4 regions of the Nocardia sp. NPDC057668 genome follow, and region 3 is predicted to be linked to each of the others. Evidence: riboswitches for the same ligand, from Rfam matches in the RefSeq annotation. Region 3 holds a riboswitch; each other region holds the start of a gene.
The links. Region 3 has a riboswitch for S-adenosylmethionine ahead of ACFVBH_RS34900 (aminotransferase class V-fold PLP-dependent enzyme). Riboswitches for the same ligand answer to the same signal wherever they lie in the genome.

Region 1 (4,817 bases), on a different contig from region 3:
CGGTGGTCGAGCTCGCCCTCGGTCCGGTAGGTCAGATGCGCGATCCGCCGCGCGATGCCCATACCGGTCATCGGCGCGGTGCCGGTGCCGTGATAGGCCCCGCCCTGCCAGTCCGGATCGGACCGGATGGCCGCGATCTGGGTGGTCTGGGTTCCGATCTGATCTGCGGTGGCACGCGCGCCCACCGCCAGCACCAGGGCCGACCCGACCCGCTCGGGATAGCCGACCATCCACTCCAGCACCCGCATGCCGCCCATCGACCCGCCGACGACCGAGGCCAGCCGGTAGATGCCGAGCAGATCGAGCAACTGCGCCTCCGCGGTTACCTGATCGCGAATGCTGATCTCGGGAAAGCGTGCGCCCCAGGGCTTTCCGTCCGCGGCGAGCGACGCCGGTCCGGTGCTGCCCTTGCAGCCGCCGAGCACGTTCGTGGCGATGACACACCATTCGCGGGTGTCGACCGCCGCGCCCTCGCCGACGATGCCGTCCCACCAGCCGGGCTGGGCGTGCTGCACGTCGGCGGGGCCGACCACATGTGAATCGCCGGTGAGGGCGTGCTCGACGAGGATGACGTTATCCGCGTTCGCCGAGAGTTCGCCCCACCGCTGCACCGCCAGGCTCGCGTCGGGGATGACGGCGCCGTTCTCGAGCCGGACCTCCCCGATCGCAATGGTGCAGAGCGTCCCGTCGGGCGGCGGCAGCAAGATGTCCGCCGCTGGACGAGAGGTGCTCGATTCAATGCTCACTATCAGCTCGCTGCCGCAATCAGTCCCGCGCGCAAATCCGCCAGGATGTCGTCGATACCTTCGATACCCACGGCCAAACGCACCAGACCAGGGGTGACGCCGGACGCGAGCTGCTCTTCGGGAGTCAGCTGGGAGTGGGTGGTCGAAGCCGGATGAATCACGAGCGAGCGCACATCCCCGATGTTAGCGACATGGCTGTGCAGGACCAGCGCGTCCACGAACTTCTTGCCCGCATCGACACCACCGGCCAGCTCGAACGACACGATGGCGCTCACGCCCTTCGGTGCCAGCTGTTTGCCACGCTCGAACCAGGGGGAGTCGGGCAGGCCCGCGTAGTACACGGACTCCACCGCGTCGTGCCCGCTCAGGAACTCCGCGACGGCCTGGGCGTTGGCCACGTGCCGCTCGACCCGCAGGCTGAGCGTCTCGATGCCCTGGCTGATCAGGAAGGCGTTGAACGGCGAGACCGCCGCGCCGAGATCGCGCAGCAACTGCACGCGCGCCTTGAGCGCGTACGCCGGAGCGCCCAGGTCGGCGAACACCACACCGTGGTAGCTCGGGTCCGCGGTGGTGAAGCCGGGGAAGCGGGGCTTGCCGTCGGCGTCGGTCACGGTCCAGTCGAAGGTGCCGCCGTCCACGATGACGCCCGCGACGGCCGAACCGTGGCCGCCCAGGTACTTGGTCGCCGAGTGCACGACGATGTCCGCGCCGTGCTTCAGCGGCTGGATCAGGTACGGGGTGGCGACGGTGTTGTCCACGATCAGCGGAACGCCGGCCGCGTGCGCGATGCCCGCGATGCCCTCGATGTCGAAGATCGAGCTGCTCGGGTTGGCGACCGTCTCACCGTAGAAAGCCTTGGTGTTGGGCCGGACCGCGGCTTCCCACTGCGCCAGATCGTCCGGATCCTCGACGAAGCTGACCTCGATGCCGAGCTTGGGCAGCGAGTAGTGGAAGAGGTTGTAGGTGCCGCCGTACAGGTGCGGGCTGGACACGATGTGGTCGCCGGCCTCGGCGATGTTCAGGATCGCGTAGGTCTCCGCGGCCTGGCCCGACGACACCAGCAGCGCCGCGACGCCGCCCTCGAGGGCGGCCACGCGCTGCTCCACCGCGTCCTGGGTGGGGTTCATGATGCGGGTGTAGATGTTGCCCGGCTCGGCCAGGCCGAACAGCGCCGCCGCGTGATCGGTGTCGCGGAAGGCGTACGAGGTCGTCTGGTAGATCGGCAGGGCGCGCGCGCCCGTGGCCGGATCGGGGGCCTGCCCGGCGTGGATCTGCTTGGTCTCGAAGGACCAGTTCGCGGGATCGAGGTTGGCAGCGGGCGCGGTCGAGTCACTCATGATTACTGCTCCAGGAAGAATCGCCGTATACGGCGGAAGGCTTGGGTTATCGGAAGGCGAATTGGCTTCGACAACAACACATCTCGGTGCCTCCTACAGTGCGCTTGCGCTCGGCCTTCGAGCGCCCGGTCTTCACCCGGAGCACCCCACCGCAGCTGGAGGGTTGCCGATCAGCGAGCCGGGGCTTGGCGCTGATGCTCTTGACCTGTTTCGGGATTCTAACGGTGCTCGGCCGCGATGTCGGCAATGGGGTTACCCACACTCGGAACGGCGCAAATACGGACGAACTCGTGATAGGCGGTGACCACCGCGTCGGCCATGGCGCGCGCGGAGTCGGCCAGCACCCCGTCGCAGCTCTCGAGCTCGGCCTCGCACTCCACCCCGGCCCGCATGATGGCGTGCCAGGTGCCGGTGATGAGCCGCACGTGCAGTGAATCCGGCCCGGTGCCGAGCCGTTCGCCGAGCACGGTCGAGGTCTCGCGCATCTTGTAGTCCGCGGCGTCGAGACTGCGGGCGCGCACGGCGGGGGAGTGCCGAATGATGTTCTGCATCTGCTGGAACCAGCGGAACGGCAGCGGTTCGTCGCGGTCGATGATGCCCTCGATCATCTCCAGGTAGCTGTTCAGTAGCGCCTGGAGTTCATTGCCCGTGACGGGCTGTCGGCGCAGATTGTCCGCCAGCGTGCCGCCGAAATCCTCGATCGGCGCGATGACGATGTCTTCCTTGCTGTCGAAATACCTGTTCACGGTGCGCGGGGAGACATCGGCGGCATCGGCGATCTGTTCGACCGTGGTGGCGTCGAAGCCGTGCTCGTCGCACAGGCGCAGCGCCACGTCGATGACCCGGGTGCGGGTCTGCTGCTTCTTTCGCTCGCGCAGTCCCGTGCGGGCGGTCGGCGATGACGGCTCGAACATGTCCCGATGGTAGCGCGGACCCGAGCAATGCTGTCCATGTACGCCAACTGTCGCAGTCGGACATTTTTCTCTTGACGCCAATTGTCGCATGATGCCACGATGGGCTCGGCTGTTCGGAGCAATCGAGGAGTAGGTATGACCGGCGGGACGGCAACGCTCGAACCTGACGAAATATCAAGTGAGACAAAAAATTCCGCGCGATGGTGGGCCCTCGGCGTCATCGCCGTCGCGCAGCTGATCGTGGTGCTCGACGCCACCATCGTCACCATTTCGCTGCCCTTCGCCCAGCAGGACCTGGGCATCAGTGACGGCAACAAGCAATGGGTCCTGACGGCGTACACGCTGATCTTCGGCGGACTGCTGCTGCTCGGCGGCCGTCTGGCGGACTATCTCGGCCGCCGGCGCGTCTTCATCGCCGGCCTGGTCGGTTTCGCACTGGCCTCCGCACTGGCCGGGCTCGCGCAGAACGGCGCACAGCTGTTCGCCGGGCGTGGTCTGCAGGGCGCTTTCGCGGCGCTGCTCGCCCCGGCGGCGCTGTCCCTGGTGTCGGTGACCTTCACCGAGGCCAAGGAGCGGGCCAAAGCGTTCGGCGTCTTCGCCGGGGTCTCGGCGGGCGGCGCGGCCATCGGCCTCATCGCGGGCGGCGCGCTGACCGAATACGCCAGCTGGCGCTGGTGCCTGCTGGTGAACACCCCGATCGCGCTGCTCGCCGTGCTGGGCGCGCTCGCCTTCGTGGTCCGGGACGTACCGGCCCCGCGGACCGGCGGATACGACCTGCCGGGTGCGATCACCGGCACCCTCGGCCTGGTCGCGGTGGTGTACGGCTTCAGCCGCGCCGCCGAGGACGGCTGGCTGGCCGCCTCGACCCTCGGGCTGCTCGCCGGCGGCGCGGTGCTGCTGGCGCTGTTCGTTTTCATCGAATATCGCAGCTCGAATCCGCTGCTGCCGCTGCGTATTCCGGGTGAGATCAATCGCGGCGGGTCGTTCCTCGTGGCGCTGCTGGTGCCGATCGCCATGTTCGCCATGTTCCTGAACCTGAGCTTCTACATGCAGATGACCCTGGGGTACTCCGCGCTGAAGACCGGTTTCGCGTTCATGCCGTTCCCGCTGGGCATCACGATCTCCGCGGGCATCACCAGCGTGCTGCTGCCCAAGCTCGGGCCGCGCCCGCTCATGCTGGCCGGTGCGGTGCTCGGGGCGTCCGGCCTCGTGTACATGGCGCAACTCGACTTCGGTTCCAGCTACGCCGCGGTCGTGCTGCCCGCGATGACGCTGATCGCGCTCGGCATGGGCCCGCTGTTCGTCTGCATGCAGACCACCGCGCTGCACCAGGTCGACGACGAGGACTCCGGTGTGGCCAGTGCGCTGCTCAACGCCGCGCAGCAGGTCGGCGGGTCCATCGGCGTCGCGCTGCTCACCACGATCGCGGTGCAGGCCGCCGAGCGGTACGCCACCGACAATCCGACGGTCGACAACCTGGCGGCGCGGGCCGCGATCCACAGTTACGACGTGGCCTTCTACCTGGGCGCGGTGTTCTTCGTGATCGCGATCCCGGTGATCGCCTTCATGATTCGGGACAAGCCGTCGAACCTGCTCGAGGGCTCGGAACGCCCGGTGCACGCGGGCGTCTGAGGTCGGCGCCGGCCGTCGATGGTGGAGGCCCGTGGGCACCGATCCCTCGTCCCGTCACGGATTCGCGCCGTGACGGGGCGAGGCTTCGGGGACGGGCCGCAACGGCAGTGACGCGGCGCGGCGCATCGAAGCCGCCGCCCGGATCAGGCACGGGGCGGCAGGATCCACGCACTTCCCTGCGATCTCCC
Region 2 (4,817 bases), on a different contig from region 3:
GCCGAGATATTCGGCTACGCAACGCGTTTGCGCAGCCGGACGCACGGCCGCGGGGCGTTCGCGACCCGGCCGCTGGGCTACGCGCCGGCCCCGGCGAGCTAGCGGGTCGCCGGCGGCCGCGGCTCGATTGGGTTCCCCCGGTGGTCCTTTTGCCGGGCTGGGGTGGCGGCTCGGTTGCCCTCGCCCTCGGCCTTGCCGTCGGGCCGAGGGCGGGTTCGACTTGCCAGGTGCCAGGTGCCAGGTGCCAGGTGCCAGGTGCCAGGTGCCAGGTGCCAGGTGCCAGGCGGCTGGGCGGCTGGGCTACGCGCCCGCCCCGGCGGGCTAGCGGGATGACGGGAAGTCGGTCGGCGTGCTCGCGGGGGCGGGTGGATCGGCGGACCGACGGGGCGGCGGATGGCCGGTTCACTCGACGTGAACCGGCCTTTCGCGTTGGCGGTCCGAGTGGGGTTGTGGCAGTGAGCAGTTCCGGTGCTAGGCCGATTTCACCAGGACCGCGCGGGTGTAGAGCAGATCGAAGCCGCGGTTCTGGGCGTTCTGCTGGGATTTGGAGCCGGGCTGGGTCGTGATGACGGCGATGTCGCAGCCCGCGGCGGCGGCCATGGTGAGGCGGTTGGTGAGCAGGGTGGATTGCACGCCCTTACGGCGGTGGGCGAGCAGCGTTGCCGCACCGGTCAATTGGGCTACGCCGTGCGACATGCGCAGGCTGGCCGCGCCCGCGAGCTGCCCGTTGTAGAGGGCGATGTAGCGCTGGACACCCGCCGCGCCGGTGAGGTCGCGCATGGCCCGGGCGATGATCTCGCGCGGGAACTCCTCGTGCGAGGCGACGCCCTGGGTGTCGGGCTGGGCGAAGCCGTCGGCGACGACGTCGAGCCAGGTATCGAATTCGTCGTCCCCGCTCGGGCGGATGGCGATCTCGGGCGGGGTGACGGCGGCGGTTACGCCGCGCAGGTCGATGCCGAGGACGTTCTCGAATCCCAGCAGCCGGTATCCGCGCGCGGTGAGGAACTCGCCGATGGCCGGGTCGGCGAGGTGGGCGAGCTCCACCTGTACCGGGGTGTCCCGCTCCGCGAATCGCTTTTCCAGCGCCTCGAACTCGTCCGCACTCGGAACGCCGTCGAAGCCCAGGCCCGCGACCTTGTTCAGCGGCGAGCCGGGTTCGGCGAAGGCCGCGACGCCGCCGGCCACCGGGACGAGGAAACCGCTGTCCGCGCCGAGCCTGTCCGCCGCGGCCGTCGCTCCGGCCGTGATCAGGTCCCGCTCCACCCCCTCGATGCGGGCGCCGAGCTCGACACTGCAGAACAGGGATCGCTGATCGTTGGGCATGGCTTCGAGCCTAGTTCGCGGCGGCAACCGAATTCGGCAGTTCGAGGCCACCGCACGCGGCTCCGGACCGTGCGGTCCGTATGGTCGGAGCGTGGCCCCCACTGCTTTCGCCGGCACCTCGTCCGGACCCGTCGTCGGGTTCGACCTGGATATGACGCTGATCGATTCCCGGCCCGGTATCGCCGCGGTCTGGGACGCGGTCGCCGCCGAGACGGGCGTGCACGTCGATTCCGCGCTGGCGGTCTCGCGGCTGGGCCCGCCGCTGGCGATCGAGGCCGCGGAGTGGTTCCCGAGCGAGCGGGTGCCGGGGGTGGTGGCCCGCTACCGCGAGCTGTACCCGGACCTGGCGATCACGGGCGCCGATCGCCTGCCGGGCGTGGTCGAGGCGCTGGCGGCGGTGCGGCGCGCCGGCGGCAGGACGCTCGTCATCACCGCCAAGAAGGAGTCCTTCGCGCGGCTGCACCTGGAACACCTCGGGCTCGGTGTCGACGAGGTGGTCGGCGACGTGTGGGCCGAGGCGAAGGGCACCGCGTTGCGGGCGCACGGGGTGTCGATCTATGTCGGTGATCATCTGGGGGACGTGCGCGGGGCGAAGGCCGCCGCCGCGTTCTCGGTGGCCGTCACGACCGGGCCCTATTCGGCCGAAGAACTCTCCGCCGAGGGCGCGGACGTGGTGCTGACCGATCTCACCGAGTTCCCGGACTGGTTCGAGGCGCATCTGACGGCGTCGCGCTGATCTCGCGCTGACCGCGTCGCCGGGTGCTCGGCTCGGCGCAGCGGCCGGTCCGGCCGGGCGAAATCCTCCGGCGAGTACCGCTGCCATCCGGATCCGACCTCGGCGGGATCCGAGCCCGCGATTCGATCGGATGCCGTGTCCCTACGTCCCGGAATCTCTGCCGCGCAGCGCTGTTCGCGTGCGCTTTTGGCTTCACGGTGATTCGAACGCTGTCGGCGCGCGGGGCGTCTCATTAGCGTTGCACGCACGGTCACGAGTATCAGCACAGATGAGCCCCGGCTCGCTGATCGGCAACCCTCGCGCAGCGGTGGGGTGCCCCGGGTGACGACCAGGTGGTGCCCGCCGGGCATCACAAGCGCGTTGTGGCCGGGCTGTTCCGGTGAGTTCAGAGGAATCAGATGAGTAAGCAGTGGTCCGGGTCGCGTCGACTCCGGGTAGTGGTGGGTATCGCGTCGGCGGCCCTGGTGGCCGGGCTGGTGTCCGCGTGCGGGGGGTCATCCGAGAGTGACAGCGGCACAGTGTACTTCGGTGTTTCCGGGCCGAAATCGGGTCCGTCGGCCGAGTACGGGCGGCTGTGGCAGCAGGGTTTCGATCTGGCGCTGGACGAGATCAACGCTGCGGGCGGGATCAACGGCAAGAAAGTCGAATTGAAGTGGGAGGATTCGCAATCCGACCCGAAGCAGACGGTGCCGATCGCCACGAAGTTCGTGGGTGACGAGTCGATCATCGCCGAGCTGGGCGACTTCTCGTCCCCGGCCTCGATCGCGGCGTCGCCGGTGTACAACCGCGGCAAGCTGGTGCAGTACGGGTTCACGAACTCCGCGGTGGACTTCACCAAGGCCGGCGACTACTCGTGGAGCCCCTCGATCACCCTGGACGTCTTCCAGGAGCGCAATGCGCAGTGGGTGTCCGCCAAGGCCAAGAAGGTCTCGGTCGTCTACCTTGAAACCGACTGGGGCAAGCAGGCTTTCAAGTTCTTCGAGCAGTCCGCCAAGGAGAAGGGCGTGGAGATCGTCTACTCCTCGCCGATCCTGCCGGACTCGCAGGACTTCCGGCCGGTGCTGATCAAGGGCCGCGATGCGAACCCGGAGGCGTTCGTGCACCTGGGCTACGGCCCGGACGGCGCGCTCATCGTCAAGCAGCTGCGCGACGTCGGGTACAGCGGCCAGTTCTTCGGCGGCCAGAACACCCCGCAGTTCATCTCGCTGGCGGGCGCCGCGGCCGAGGGTGACATCGTGAACGGCGTCTTCACCGCCGCGGACACCAACCCCAAGGTGGTGGACTTCGTGAAGAAGTTCCGCGCCAAGTTCAACGTCGATCCCGGCGACTTCAACGTGTACGCCTACGACGCGATCAACGTCCTGGTCAAGGCGGCCGAGCACGGCGGCGCGACCCGCGAGGGCGTCCTGAAGGGACTGCGCGAGGTCAAGGACTTCGACGGAATCGGCCTGGGCACTTTCGCTTTCGATCAGCAGACGCGCCGACCGAACGGGGTGAAGCCGATCGAGCTGATCCTGAAGAACGGCGCGTTCGTGCCGACCGGCAACAAGTAGCGACATGTTCGACACGCTCATAGCGGGTCTGGTCCACGGCAATGCGTATGCACTCATCGCCGTGGGCATCACCCTGATCTTCGGGGTCAGCAACGTCATCAATTTCGCGCACGGCGCCATCTTCGCCTTCGGGTCGGTGCTGGGCTGGTGGCTGATCGCCGAGCAGGGGCTGCCGCTCTGGCTCGCCCTGGCGATCGTGGTCGGCGGCACCGCGCTGCTCGGGGTGGCGATCGACGTGCTGGCGGTGCGGCCGCTGCGCCGCGCACCGGCCATCGCGGCGCTGCTGGCCACGGTGGCGGTCGGGTTGATCCTGGAGAACGTGGTGGCGCTGGTCTTCGGGCCGGATACCCGCCCGTTCCCCCAGGTGTTGCCCACCAACAACTTTCAGGTCGGCGGCATCCGGTTCGGCACCTCGGACGTGGTCATGTTCGCCATCACCGTCACGGTGATGGCCGGGCTCTGGAGCTTCCTGCGGTACAGCCGGTACGGGCTGGCCATTCGCGCCACCGCACAGGATCCCGACGCCGCCGCGCAGATGGGCATCGGGGTGGGGCGGATCCAGTCCCTGGCCTTCGCCATCGCCTCGGGGCTGGGCGGATTGGCGGGCATCTTCGTCGGGCTCTACAACTCCAACATCTCCCCGACCAGCGGCGGCGTCGTCGGCATGACCGGTTTCGTGGCCGCCACCATCGGCGGGCTCGGCTCGATTCCCGGCGCGGTGGTCGGCGGTTTCGTCCTCGGGCTGGTGGAGGCGTTCGGCATCTACACCTTCGGGGACGGGTACCGCGATCTGATCACCTTCGGGCTGCTGGTCGTGTTCCTGGTGCTGCGGCCGGGCGGTCTGCTCGCGCGCCCGCCCGCCATCGAATCGGAGCCGCTGACCGGCACCTTCCTGGGCTCGGGCCGGCAGTTGCGGGTGCGGTGGTGGCACGCGCTCATCGCGTTCGCCGTTGCGGGACTGGTGATTCCGGCCGTGTCCGACGACTACGGCATCTCGGTCGGCACCCAGATCCTGGCCTACGCGATCATCGCCGTGTCCATGACGCTGGTCGCGGGTTCGGCGGGGCAGCTCGCCATCGGGCAGGCCGGGCCGATCGCGATCGGCGCGTACACCTCGGCGGTCCTGACGGTCTCCCACGGCTGGTCGTTCCTGCCCGCGATCGTCGTCGCGGGGATTCTGGCCGCCGTGGTGTCCTCGGTGCTGG
Region 3 (4,817 bases):
GCCCGCGTCGGTGGCGGCGAAGGGGCGGGTTTCGGGGGCGGGGTTCCACTGGCCGTCGGTCTCGGCGTAGTCCCAGCTCGGACCCTTGTGGACGAGTGTGGATATCGCGTCCACGAGGCGATCGACATCGGTCGCGGTGGTGCCGAGCCCGATGCTGGCCCGCAGCGCCGCGTCCACGCCGAGGCGGGCCAGCAGCGGGTGGGCGCAGAACCGCCCGTCGCGCACCCCGATGCCGTGTTCGGCCGACAGATACGCCGCGACCCGGCCGGGTTCGAAGCCGTCCACGGTGAACGCGACGATGCCTACCGCGTCGGCGCTGTCCCGCCAGATCCGCAGGAAGTTCACGCCCGGAACGGTTTTCAGGCCGTAGCGCAGCCGGTGCGTGAGGTACCGCTCGTGCTCGAGCACCTCGGTCTCGTCCAGGCTCGCCAGGGCGTCGCAGGCCGCCGCCAGCGCGGCCACGCCCAGGACGTTGGGCGACCCGGCCTCGTGGCGCTGCGGGGCGGGCGCCCACTCCACGCCGTCCGCGCTGACCGCGCGCACCGCACCGCCGCCGGCCAGGTACGGCTCGGCCGCGTCGAGCCAGTCGCGGCGGCCGACCAGCACGCCCGCGCCGAACGGCGCGTACGCCTTGTGCCCGGAGAAGGCCAGGTAGTCGATGCCCGCGGCGCGCAGGTCGATGCGCCGGTGCGGGGCCAGCTGTGCGGCGTCCACCAGGATGCGGGTCCCGCACTGATGCGCGATCCAGGCCAGCCGCTCGAGCGGGAGCAGTTCGCCGGTCACATTGGACGCGCCCGTGATCGCCAGCAGCGCTGCGGGTTTGGCGCAGAGTTCGGCGACCACGCGCTGAATGGTCTCCTCGACGGTGTCCGCGGCGGGCACCACCCGGCGGCCGTGCCGGGTCCACGGCAGGAAGTTGGCGTGGTGCTCGACATCGAGCACCACGGTGTCACCGGGCACGCAGGCGGCGAGCAGGTTCAGCGCGTCGGTGGTGTTGCGGGTGAACACCACGACCTGGTCGTCGTCGGCGTTGAGGAAGCGGGCGACCGAACCCCGCGCGGCCTCGTAGCAGTCGGTGGAGATGCGCGAGGCGTAGCCCGCGCCGCGGTGCACGCTGGCGTAGTACGGCAGCAGCGCCGCGACGCGGTCGGTGACCTGCGCCAAAGCCGGTGCGCTGGCGGCGTAGTCGAAGTTGGCGTAGCCGGTCTCGCCACCTTGGACGAGGGGAACCCGCAGGTCGCAACCGGAGACGGTGGCGAGCGGGGCACAGGAGCGGTCGGCGAATGCAGTCATCACGAAATCCCATCGGGGCAAGGGACGCGCGATCAGAAATGGGTGATCGAGAGTCCGCGCTTGCCGCGCCCGGTCGGGCGGCGGCCCGGTCGTCACCTGGAGCACCCCACCGCGGAGGAGGGTTGCCGACCAGCTAGCCAGGGCTTTGCGCTGGTACTCATGACCTGATTGAGAAGGCTGGCAGACGTTCGGCGGGATTGTCAAGCCCTTCCGGAAAATCATCCGAAAGTTGGAAGGGCAGGGGCGGAAAGGTCGAATCGCGAGAACGTTGCTGACCCGTACAGTCGATGTAGAAGTTAGGGTAGCCAAAGTAGTGCGCCCTGGGAGTTGAAGCGAGGATGCTCGATCATGTTGGAGACCAGCACACCGTTCTCGACGCTCATCCGCACCGCGACCGAGCAGCAGCACGCCGAGGCGGAGCATTCCACGTTCATGCGCGACCTGCTCACCGGTCAGCTGGGCGTCGAGGCGTTCTACCGGTACACCTCGCAGCTGTGGTTCGTCTACGAGGCACTCGAAAAGGACACGGCCGCACTGGCTTCGGACCCCGCGGCGGGTCCGTTCATCCGCCCGGAACTGGCGCGCCTGGCCGCGCTGGAGACCGATCTCGCCCATCTGGGCGGCCCGAACTGGCGCGATGAGCTGACCGCGCTGCCCGCCACCGCCGCCTACGCGGCCCGGGTGCGCGAATGCGCGCAGACCTGGCCCGCCGGCTACGTGGTGCATCACTACACCCGCTACCTGGGCGATCTCTCGGGCGGCCAGGTCATTCGCGGTACCGCCGAGAAGCTGTGGAACCTGCCCAAGAAGGGCGACGGCGTGCGGTTCTACGTCTTCGACGAGATCGCCAATCCGGCCGCCTTCAAGCGCGAGTACCGGGCGAGCCTGGACGCGCTGCCGCTGGCCGGCGACGAGGTCGAGCGCGTGCTGGACGAGGCCCGCCTCGCCTTCTCCCTGAACACCGACGTGTTCCGTGAACTGGGCACGGAATTCGGCGCGCGAATCTGAATTCCGGACGCCCGGAAGGCCGCCGGCCCGTTTCATCAGGGCGGACGGCGGCCCGCGCCGAGCTCACCCATGGCGGTATTCCCTTGCATTCACCCCGGTGATGCGCTGCCATGGGTGAGTGAGTCCCGCTCTGCTGCTGAGCTTTATCGGGTTGTGCGTGCTGCTGGCCCTGACCCCCGGTCCGGACACCTTCCTGGTGCTGCGCTACGCCATGGCCGGGCCGCGCCCGGCGATCGCGGCCGCGGCGGGTTCGGCGGCGGGCGGCATAGTCTGGGCGCTGGTGGTGGCTGCGGGCGTCGCGGCGCTGCTGGAACAGTCGGCCACCGCGTATCGCGCGCTGAAGGTGATCGGCGGAATCTACCTGGTGTACTTGGGCGTTCGGGCGCTGCTCGCGCACAGGCGGGCCCGGCGGGAGGCGGAGTCCGAACTCGCGCAGGCCGCCCCGCAGGGCCGTGCGGCGTCGATTCGCTCGGCATTCGCCGCCGGTTTGCTGTCCTGCGTGCTGAACCCGAAGGTCGGGCTTTTCTATCTCGCGGTGCTGCCGCAGTTCCTCACCGAGGTGACGTTCGCGAACACCCTGGCCCTGGGCGCCATCGAATCCGTCATCGCCGCAATCGAAATGGTGCTGCTGGCCATGGCGGCCGCGCGGGCGGTGGAACTGCTGAAGCGACCGCGGGTGCGGGACCGGCTGGAGCAGTTGAGCGCGGGAATTCTCGCGGCCCTGGGCGTGGGCACCGCGGCCTCGGCGACCTAGGGCACCCGAACGGCCTCGCGACCCGGTGCACCCGCACGGTGGCGGCGGTTCAGCGCACCGGCGTGGCGGCGACCCGCCACGGCGCGGCTCGAAATCAGTCCGCGATCTCCGCACGGTGATATGCCCCGTCGTAGTACACCAGCGGCCCGACCGCGGGCGCGTCCTCGGTGTTGTCGTGCACCCGCGTGACGAGTCCGATGACGAGGGTGTGATCCCCGATCGGAATCAGCTGGTGCACGTTCGCGCGCACCCAGATCGGGGTGCCGTGCAGCACCGGTTCGCTCGTCTCCAGTGACGTCCATAGGGAACGGTCGGTGAACCGGTCGTCGGCGGACCGGCTGAAGCGCTGCGCGAGGTGTTTCTGATGCTCGCCGAGGAAGTGCACGACGAAGGATTCGGCCTTGGTCATGGCGGCGATGCTCGACGAGGTGGCCGCGATGTTGAACGAGATGAGCGGTGGCTGGGCGGAGAGCGAGGCGAACGAGGTCGCGGTGAAACCGACCGGCCCGTTCTCGGAGTTCAGCGTGACGATGGTGACGCCCGCCGGATAGTGCCGCATGGCGGCTCGGTACTGCTGGGCGGTGATGCCGCTCAGGTCGTCGGGCACATGGAGCTCGGCGCCGGGCGTCGGAGAATCGGTCACGCTCCGAACCTACGCCCTTTCAGTCCACGTCGATGGCCAGCCCGGCGGTGATGCGCACCAGTTCGCCGAAGGTGGTGCGGAAGACCGTGTTCGGATGCCCGCCGGCTGCCCACAGCTCCCCGTGGGCGGCCAGCGCGGTATCGATGAAGGTCGGCAGATTGAGCGGATGCCCGACCGGCGCGATCCCGCCGTCCGGTTGCCCGGTCAACCGCCGGACCATGGCGACGGGGGCGCGGCAGAGCGTCCCGTCCAATCTTCGGCCGGTCGTTTCCAGATTCACCTGGTGCGCGCCCGAGACCAGGAGCAGCACCGGATCGTCGTCCAGCAGGAAGACCAGGGATGTGGTGATCGCTCCCAGATCGACCCCCAGTGCCTGGGCGGCGTCCTGCGCGGTGTGTGCGGGACGGGGCTGGGTGAGGATCACCCCGTGATGCCCGCGGGCGATGAGTGTGTCGGAGACTCTGGCAGCGACCGGTGGTAAGGACCTGCGCATGGGACAAGGGTAGAGCGATTGCGGTGGATGTGCCGGGGTTCAGTATTCGGGATATCCCTCTTCCGGTCCGAGCATGCGGGTGAGGCGCGCACGGGTGATGCGGGCCAGCTCGATCACGGAGCGTTCCGAAACGGATTCGTGCGCACAGGAATCGAAGGCTTCGGCCAGGCCGGCGGCGGACAGGGCGTGCAGTTCGGCGTCGGCGGCGGTGTGGAGGGCTTCGTAGCCCGGATAGGGTCTGCCGTCGGCGATCTTCTCGGCCCAGGTGACGCTGCAGCAGCATTCGTAGAGGGCGTGGATCGCACGGCGGCGGGGGAGTGAATTGAAGTGGTCGAGGCCGATTCCGTGATGCATCAACATCAAGGTCTCCACAGGTAGAGGCGGGTTTTCGGAGGGTCCGTCAATCCTCGATCCCGCGACCCGCCGGAAACCAGTGCGGCGCAGCAGATTTAGCACAGGGTTTACACCGCCCGCCCGGACCGCCCGCACCCCCGATACGCTGGACCGATGACCGATTGGAAGGCTTTCGAGGTCGAGAGCAAGGACCACGTCGCGACGGTGACGCTGACCGGCCCCGGCAAGGGCAATGCCATGGGCCCGGACTTCTGGCGTGAGCTGCCGCTCAT
Region 4 (4,817 bases), 190 kb from region 3:
TCCGCTTGGCCAGGGTCGCCGAGGCGCCCTGCTTCCACTCCGCGTAGGTGAACGGTCCGCTGCCGACGTTGCCGCCGAGGCAGCGGTCGTCGGCCGACTTGGCGAGGGTCGCATCACCCTGGATGCCCAGCTGCGACGTCGAAGTCGCCTGCAGGAACTGGGTATTGGGCGCGTTGAAGTCCACCTGCACGGTGCGCGCGTCGATGACCTTGCTGCCGGCGTAGCCGGAGAGGTAGCTCGCCGCCAGCGGCGCCTTCGCACCGCCCAGCGCGACGATGGAATCGAAGTTCTTGGCGACCGAATCCGCGGTCAGCGGGGTGCCGTCGCTGAAGGTCACGCCCTCGCGCAGCTGGAACCGGAACGATTTGGCGTCCTGGCTGACGAACCAGCTCGAGGCCAGCCACGGCGTGATCTTGCCCGTCTCGGGATCCTGATCGGTCAGCGAATCCACGATCTGCCGGGTCACGTAGATCGTCTGATTCGTCCCCGACTGCGCCGGATCCGAGCAGGACGGGGCCGTCGACAGACCGTAGCGCAGGGTGCCGCCGGGCTGTGGCGGTCCCGACGGCTCCCCGCTGCCGCCATCGGCCCCACCGCACGCGGCGAGGGACAGGGCGGCGGCTACGGTGCCGACGAGGGCGAGGGGGCGTTTCATCGAGGGTCTCCGGAGGGGTAGCGATCGGCGCCGAGCGGACGGCTCGGAATGTGGCGGCGCAATTCGGGCGCCACCTCCGCCTGGAACAGTTCGAGGCTTTCGCGGTGCTGTTTGTCGGTGCGACCGTCGCCATCGGCGCTGAGGTGAACCACCTCGTGCCCGAGCGCCTCGTGATAGCGGTGCAGTTTGTCCAGCACCTGCGCGGGACTGCCGACCAGGGCCGAGGATCGCTCGACGAAATCCTCGACGGTGTCGAAAACTATGGGGATATCGAACTTTCGCGCCGCGGCCTGCCGGGCGGCGAACAGCGGGCGGTAGGCGTCCACGGCCTCCTGCGAATCCCGGGCCACCAGGAAACCGGCGGTACCCGCGCCCACCAGGGCCTGCGCCGGGTCGTGCCCGTAGGCGGCCCAGCGCTCGCGGTAGTGCGCGACCAGCTCGGCGTACGGCTGCACGGGATTGGTGACATTGGCCGAGAACAGCGGATCACCGTGCTGGGCCGCGTAATCCGCGGACTCGTGACTGGTGGCGCTGCCGTGCCAGATGCGCAGGCGCGGCTGCAACGGCCGCGGCAGCGCCTTGGCCGCGGCCAGCGGCGGCCGGAACTTCCCGGACCAGGTGACGCTGTCGCTGTCCCACAGTCGCCGGAACAGGTCGTAGCCTTCGCGATTGCGCTCCCACTGGTCATCGACGGTGACGTGGAACAGCTGGGCCTGCGCGGCCCCGTTGCCCTTGCCGATGATCAGCTCCAGGCGGCCGTCCGAGAGATTGTCCAGGGTGGAGTAGTCCTCGAAGGCGCGCACCGGATCCAGCAGGCTCAGCGTGGTGACGCCGGTGAACAGCGCGATGCGGGAGGTGACGGCGGCGATATGGCTCAGCACCACCGGGGGCGCGGCCGAGATGAAGGGGTCCTCGTGCCGTTCCCCCACCGCGAAGCCGTCGTACCCGAGATCCTCGGCCAGGCGCGCGCTGTCGACGACCCGGCGCAGGCGCGCACGCGCGGTCTCGGTGACGCCGGTGACGGGATCCGGGGTGTGCGTGATCAGCGTCAGCAGCAGGAACTTCATCGAATGGTCCTCCATCGGTCCTGACGGAAGCACCCGCACCCGGGAGCCCGGGGGGTTGCTGCGACTTCTGCGAGCCAGGTCTCTCGGTCGCTCTGGATGGTGCCGATGACGTTACGAAGCTTCGCCGCCGCTGTCGCCGGTCCGGATCAACGTGAATTCAACCCGGCCGGCGACGTCCGGGATCAGGGCTGGAAGCTGTGGAACAGCAGCACCGAAAGGCCCAGGCCCACCGCCAGATTCACCAGCGTCGCGGCGCCGAAGACCACGATGGGGCGCGGACCCGCCTCACGAATCCCCTTGGCGGAGAAGCCGAGACCGATGGAGACGAAGGCGAAGATCAGGAACCAGGTGCGCAGATCGTTCACCGTGGCGATGACCGGCTTGGGCTTGTCGGCGTACTGCACGTACAGGGTGCCGATCACCGAGGCGGCGATGAAGCCCAGCACGAATTTCGGGAAACGGGCCCAGAATTCGCCGATCGAGGGGCGCGCGGCGGTGCCGGTGCGATCGACCCGCAGCGCGAAGTACGCGGTCAGGGCGATGGCGACCAGGCCGATCAGGGCGTTCTGGGTGGTCTTGACGATCGTCGCGATCTGCAGTGATTCCTCACCCGCCAGCGCGCCCGCCGCCGCGACCGCCGCCGTGGTGTCGATGTTGCCGCCGATCCAGGCGCCCGCCACCGCGTCCGAGAGACCGAACACATCGGCCAGCCAGGGCAGCAGGAAGATGGACGGCAGCGCGAAGATGACGACCATCGAGGCCGCGTACGCCAGCTGCTCGCGCTTGGCCTGCACCGCGCCCGCCGCCGCGATGGCCGCGCTCACGCCGCAGATGGAGACAGCGGAGGCCAGCAGTGCGCGCAGCCGATCGTCGATGCCGAGCACGCCGCCGAACCACCAGGTGAAGCCGAAGACGGTGGTGATGAGCAGCAGCGCCTGCAGGATCGCCGGACCGGCGGCGGTGGCCAGGATCTTCAGGTTGATCGACGCGCCGAGCAGTACCACGCCGGTCTTGATGAAGAACTCGGTCCGGAAGCCGGCCGACAGGCGTTCGCGCAGGCCGAGCTTCCACAGCAGGGCGTTGCCCAGCAGGCCGAGAATGATGGCGTAGATGGGGAACTCGACGCTCTTGGCGATCTTCGCGAAGGGGGTGTCCACCGCCCACTTGGGGACGTTGACCTCCAGATAGCGGGTGATCGCGCCGAGCAGCACGACCACCGCGATGCCCGCGACGGCCAGGCCGACGCGGTTGCCGCGCGAGAGCTCGTCCGCCCGTGGAGCAGCCGCGGGTTCGGTCGTCGCGGCGGTCTTCGGATCCGCTTCCGGTTGCGCCGGTGCGGTATTCGCGGTGGTCTCGCTCATCACGGCACCAGCCCGTCCGGCAGGATGCCGGTCAGCACCAGGGTCAGCAGCGTCAGCCCGGCGATGACGGCCAGCCAGTCCTCGCTGAGCCACGACCATCGGCCGGCCGGCGCCGCGACCGGCTCCCCGGCGGTTTCGTCCTGTGCCATAACCGGTTTCTCACTTTCGCCGAACTACCTTCTCGGTCCGGGCGAAAGTGCCTCCCGCCCGGCCTTTTCAGTGCAGCACCGGCGGTTTTCCGGGAACAGGTTTCAGCTCAGGCGGATCGCAACGAGCGGAATCCGCTCTGGTGGAACACCAGCGGCTCGGTGGCCGGATGCGTACTGAGTCGATGCACGCGCAGCAGCACGACGGCGTGGTCGCCCGCCGGAACCTGTTCGTGCACCGAGGTTTCCAGCCAGATGGTGGCCCCGCCGACGAACGCGGCGTTGCCGTGCCCGGTGTGCAGATCCACGCTCCGGAACCGGTCGCCCGAGCGCGAACTCAGCTCCTTGGCGACCTGGTCCTGCCCGGTGCCGAGCAGACTCAACCCGAGCCGGCTCGCCTTCTCCAGCCGCGGCCAGGTCTCCGAGGTGTACTGCACGCAGATGGCCACCAGCGGCGGGTCCAGCGAGACCGGCACGAAGGTGCTCACCACCAGACCGTGCGGCGCACCCCCGATTCGCGCGCACACCGCGACGATCCCGCTGGGAAAGTGCGCGAACGTCTTCCGCAACTCCACCCCCTCCACCGAGGTGAGTGCGGCGACGTCGCCGGAGGAGAGTGCGGCCGCTTCGCCGCGAATCGAGGTCAGCTCAGCCATCTCCCCACTCCACCATCCGGCCCTACCCGGCAACAGGTTTCAGCTCACGCGGATTCGAGCCGTGGAAAACGCGGAACCCGCCCGGTCACGAGGACCGAGCGGGTTCCGGTGGTCCGGCACACCGGACGTTGCAGGACCGGCAGTGCGGCGGACTACTTGGCCGCCACGAAGGGCTGGTTGATGGTGATGAAGTAGTTGGCCGCGGCGATGATCGCGACCGGGGCCGTGATCAGGATCTGCCCCGCGAGGGTGCCCAGGAAGCCGACCGTGGTGATACCGGTCAGGCAGCCCACGACCGCGCCGCCGAGCGCGCCGAACATCGCGGTCAGCGCGGCGGTCGCGAGACCGACGATCGAACCGCCGACGAGGCAGCCGATGGCCGCGCCGCCGAGACCACCGGTCAGGGTCGCGATGGCGCCACCCATGGAGATGGTGTCGACCATGCGCTTCCAGGCGGCCTGCTCACGGTCGTACTCGGACTTGAACGGTGCGACGTTCTCGAACGGGAGGTTGACCGGCTTGTAGACGGCCTTGTCGACATTGAGCTCGGGGGTCAGCGTCGCGACGTTGTCCGAGATGTTCGCCGCGATCGGGAACTCGAAATCGTCGACACGGAAGTTCAACTCGGTGCCGGCGACGGTGGTGCCGTTCGCGGCCTTGATCTTGAAGACGCCGTCCTCGACGACCATGGAACCCGCGTCGGTGCGGATGATGGTGCTGGTATCGGTGGTGGTGGCGGCGTAGTTGATGACGCCCTGATCGGCGGGGGCCTCGGGGGCCGCACCCGCGGTACCGGCGGCGATGCCCATGGCGGCGATCAGCAACGCCGCGGTGGCGGCGAATTTCTTCGAAAGCATGTTGTCGTTTTCCTCATCAGGCAGATCCGCAGGGGGAACGGAGGAATACAAACCGCAGGCAACGAACGGAATATG

Region 1: it holds a riboswitch for S-adenosylmethionine, as region 3 does, so the genes downstream of both, ACFVBH_RS28500 (bifunctional o-acetylhomoserine/o-acetylserine sulfhydrylase) here and ACFVBH_RS34900 (aminotransferase class V-fold PLP-dependent enzyme) in region 3, are expected to answer to the same signal.
Region 2: it holds a riboswitch for S-adenosylmethionine, as region 3 does, so the genes downstream of both, ACFVBH_RS18610 (ABC transporter substrate-binding protein) here and ACFVBH_RS34900 (aminotransferase class V-fold PLP-dependent enzyme) in region 3, are expected to answer to the same signal.
Region 4: it holds a riboswitch for S-adenosylmethionine, as region 3 does, so the genes downstream of both, ACFVBH_RS34135 (LLM class flavin-dependent oxidoreductase) here and ACFVBH_RS34900 (aminotransferase class V-fold PLP-dependent enzyme) in region 3, are expected to answer to the same signal.

Annotation. Positions count from the first base shown of each region.
Region 1 covers NZ_JBHVIC010000005.1:192,661-197,477, reverse strand. Annotated here, with positions in the region: gene ACFVBH_RS28505 (homoserine O-acetyltransferase) at 1-707, opposite strand, end outside; gene ACFVBH_RS28500 (bifunctional o-acetylhomoserine/o-acetylserine sulfhydrylase) at 749-2,083, opposite strand; SAM riboswitch class IV at 2,179-2,289, opposite strand; gene ACFVBH_RS28495 (TetR/AcrR family transcriptional regulator) at 2,302-2,997, opposite strand; gene ACFVBH_RS28490 (MFS transporter) at 3,133-4,629, shown strand.
Region 2 covers NZ_JBHVIC010000002.1:1,326,456-1,331,272, reverse strand. Annotated here, with positions in the region: gene ACFVBH_RS18625 (elongation factor G) at 1-102, shown strand, start outside; gene ACFVBH_RS18620 (GNAT family N-acetyltransferase) at 472-1,302, opposite strand; gene ACFVBH_RS18615 (HAD family hydrolase) at 1,415-2,059, shown strand; SAM riboswitch class IV at 2,308-2,423, shown strand; gene ACFVBH_RS18610 (ABC transporter substrate-binding protein) at 2,458-3,612, shown strand; gene ACFVBH_RS18605 (ABC transporter permease) at 3,617-4,817, shown strand, end outside.
Region 3 covers NZ_JBHVIC010000007.1:349,049-353,865, forward strand. Annotated here, with positions in the region: gene ACFVBH_RS34900 (aminotransferase class V-fold PLP-dependent enzyme) at 1-1,293, opposite strand, end outside; SAM riboswitch class IV at 1,345-1,458, opposite strand; gene ACFVBH_RS34905 (heme oxygenase (biliverdin-producing)) at 1,642-2,301, shown strand; gene ACFVBH_RS34910 (LysE family translocator) at 2,420-3,055, shown strand; gene ACFVBH_RS34915 (flavin reductase family protein) at 3,150-3,614, opposite strand; gene ACFVBH_RS34920 (YbaK/EbsC family protein) at 3,718-4,191, opposite strand; gene ACFVBH_RS34925 (2-oxo-4-hydroxy-4-carboxy-5-ureidoimidazoline decarboxylase) at 4,231-4,551, opposite strand; gene ACFVBH_RS34930 (crotonase/enoyl-CoA hydratase family protein) at 4,699-4,817, shown strand, end outside.
Region 4 covers NZ_JBHVIC010000007.1:163,824-168,640, reverse strand. Annotated here, with positions in the region: gene ACFVBH_RS34140 (ABC transporter substrate-binding protein) at 1-655, opposite strand, end outside; gene ACFVBH_RS34135 (LLM class flavin-dependent oxidoreductase) at 652-1,722, opposite strand; SAM riboswitch class I at 1,731-1,825, opposite strand; gene ACFVBH_RS34130 (YeiH family protein) at 1,905-3,083, opposite strand; gene ACFVBH_RS34125 (hypothetical protein) at 3,083-3,232, opposite strand; gene ACFVBH_RS34120 (flavin reductase family protein) at 3,340-3,885, opposite strand; gene ACFVBH_RS34115 (hypothetical protein) at 4,038-4,742, opposite strand.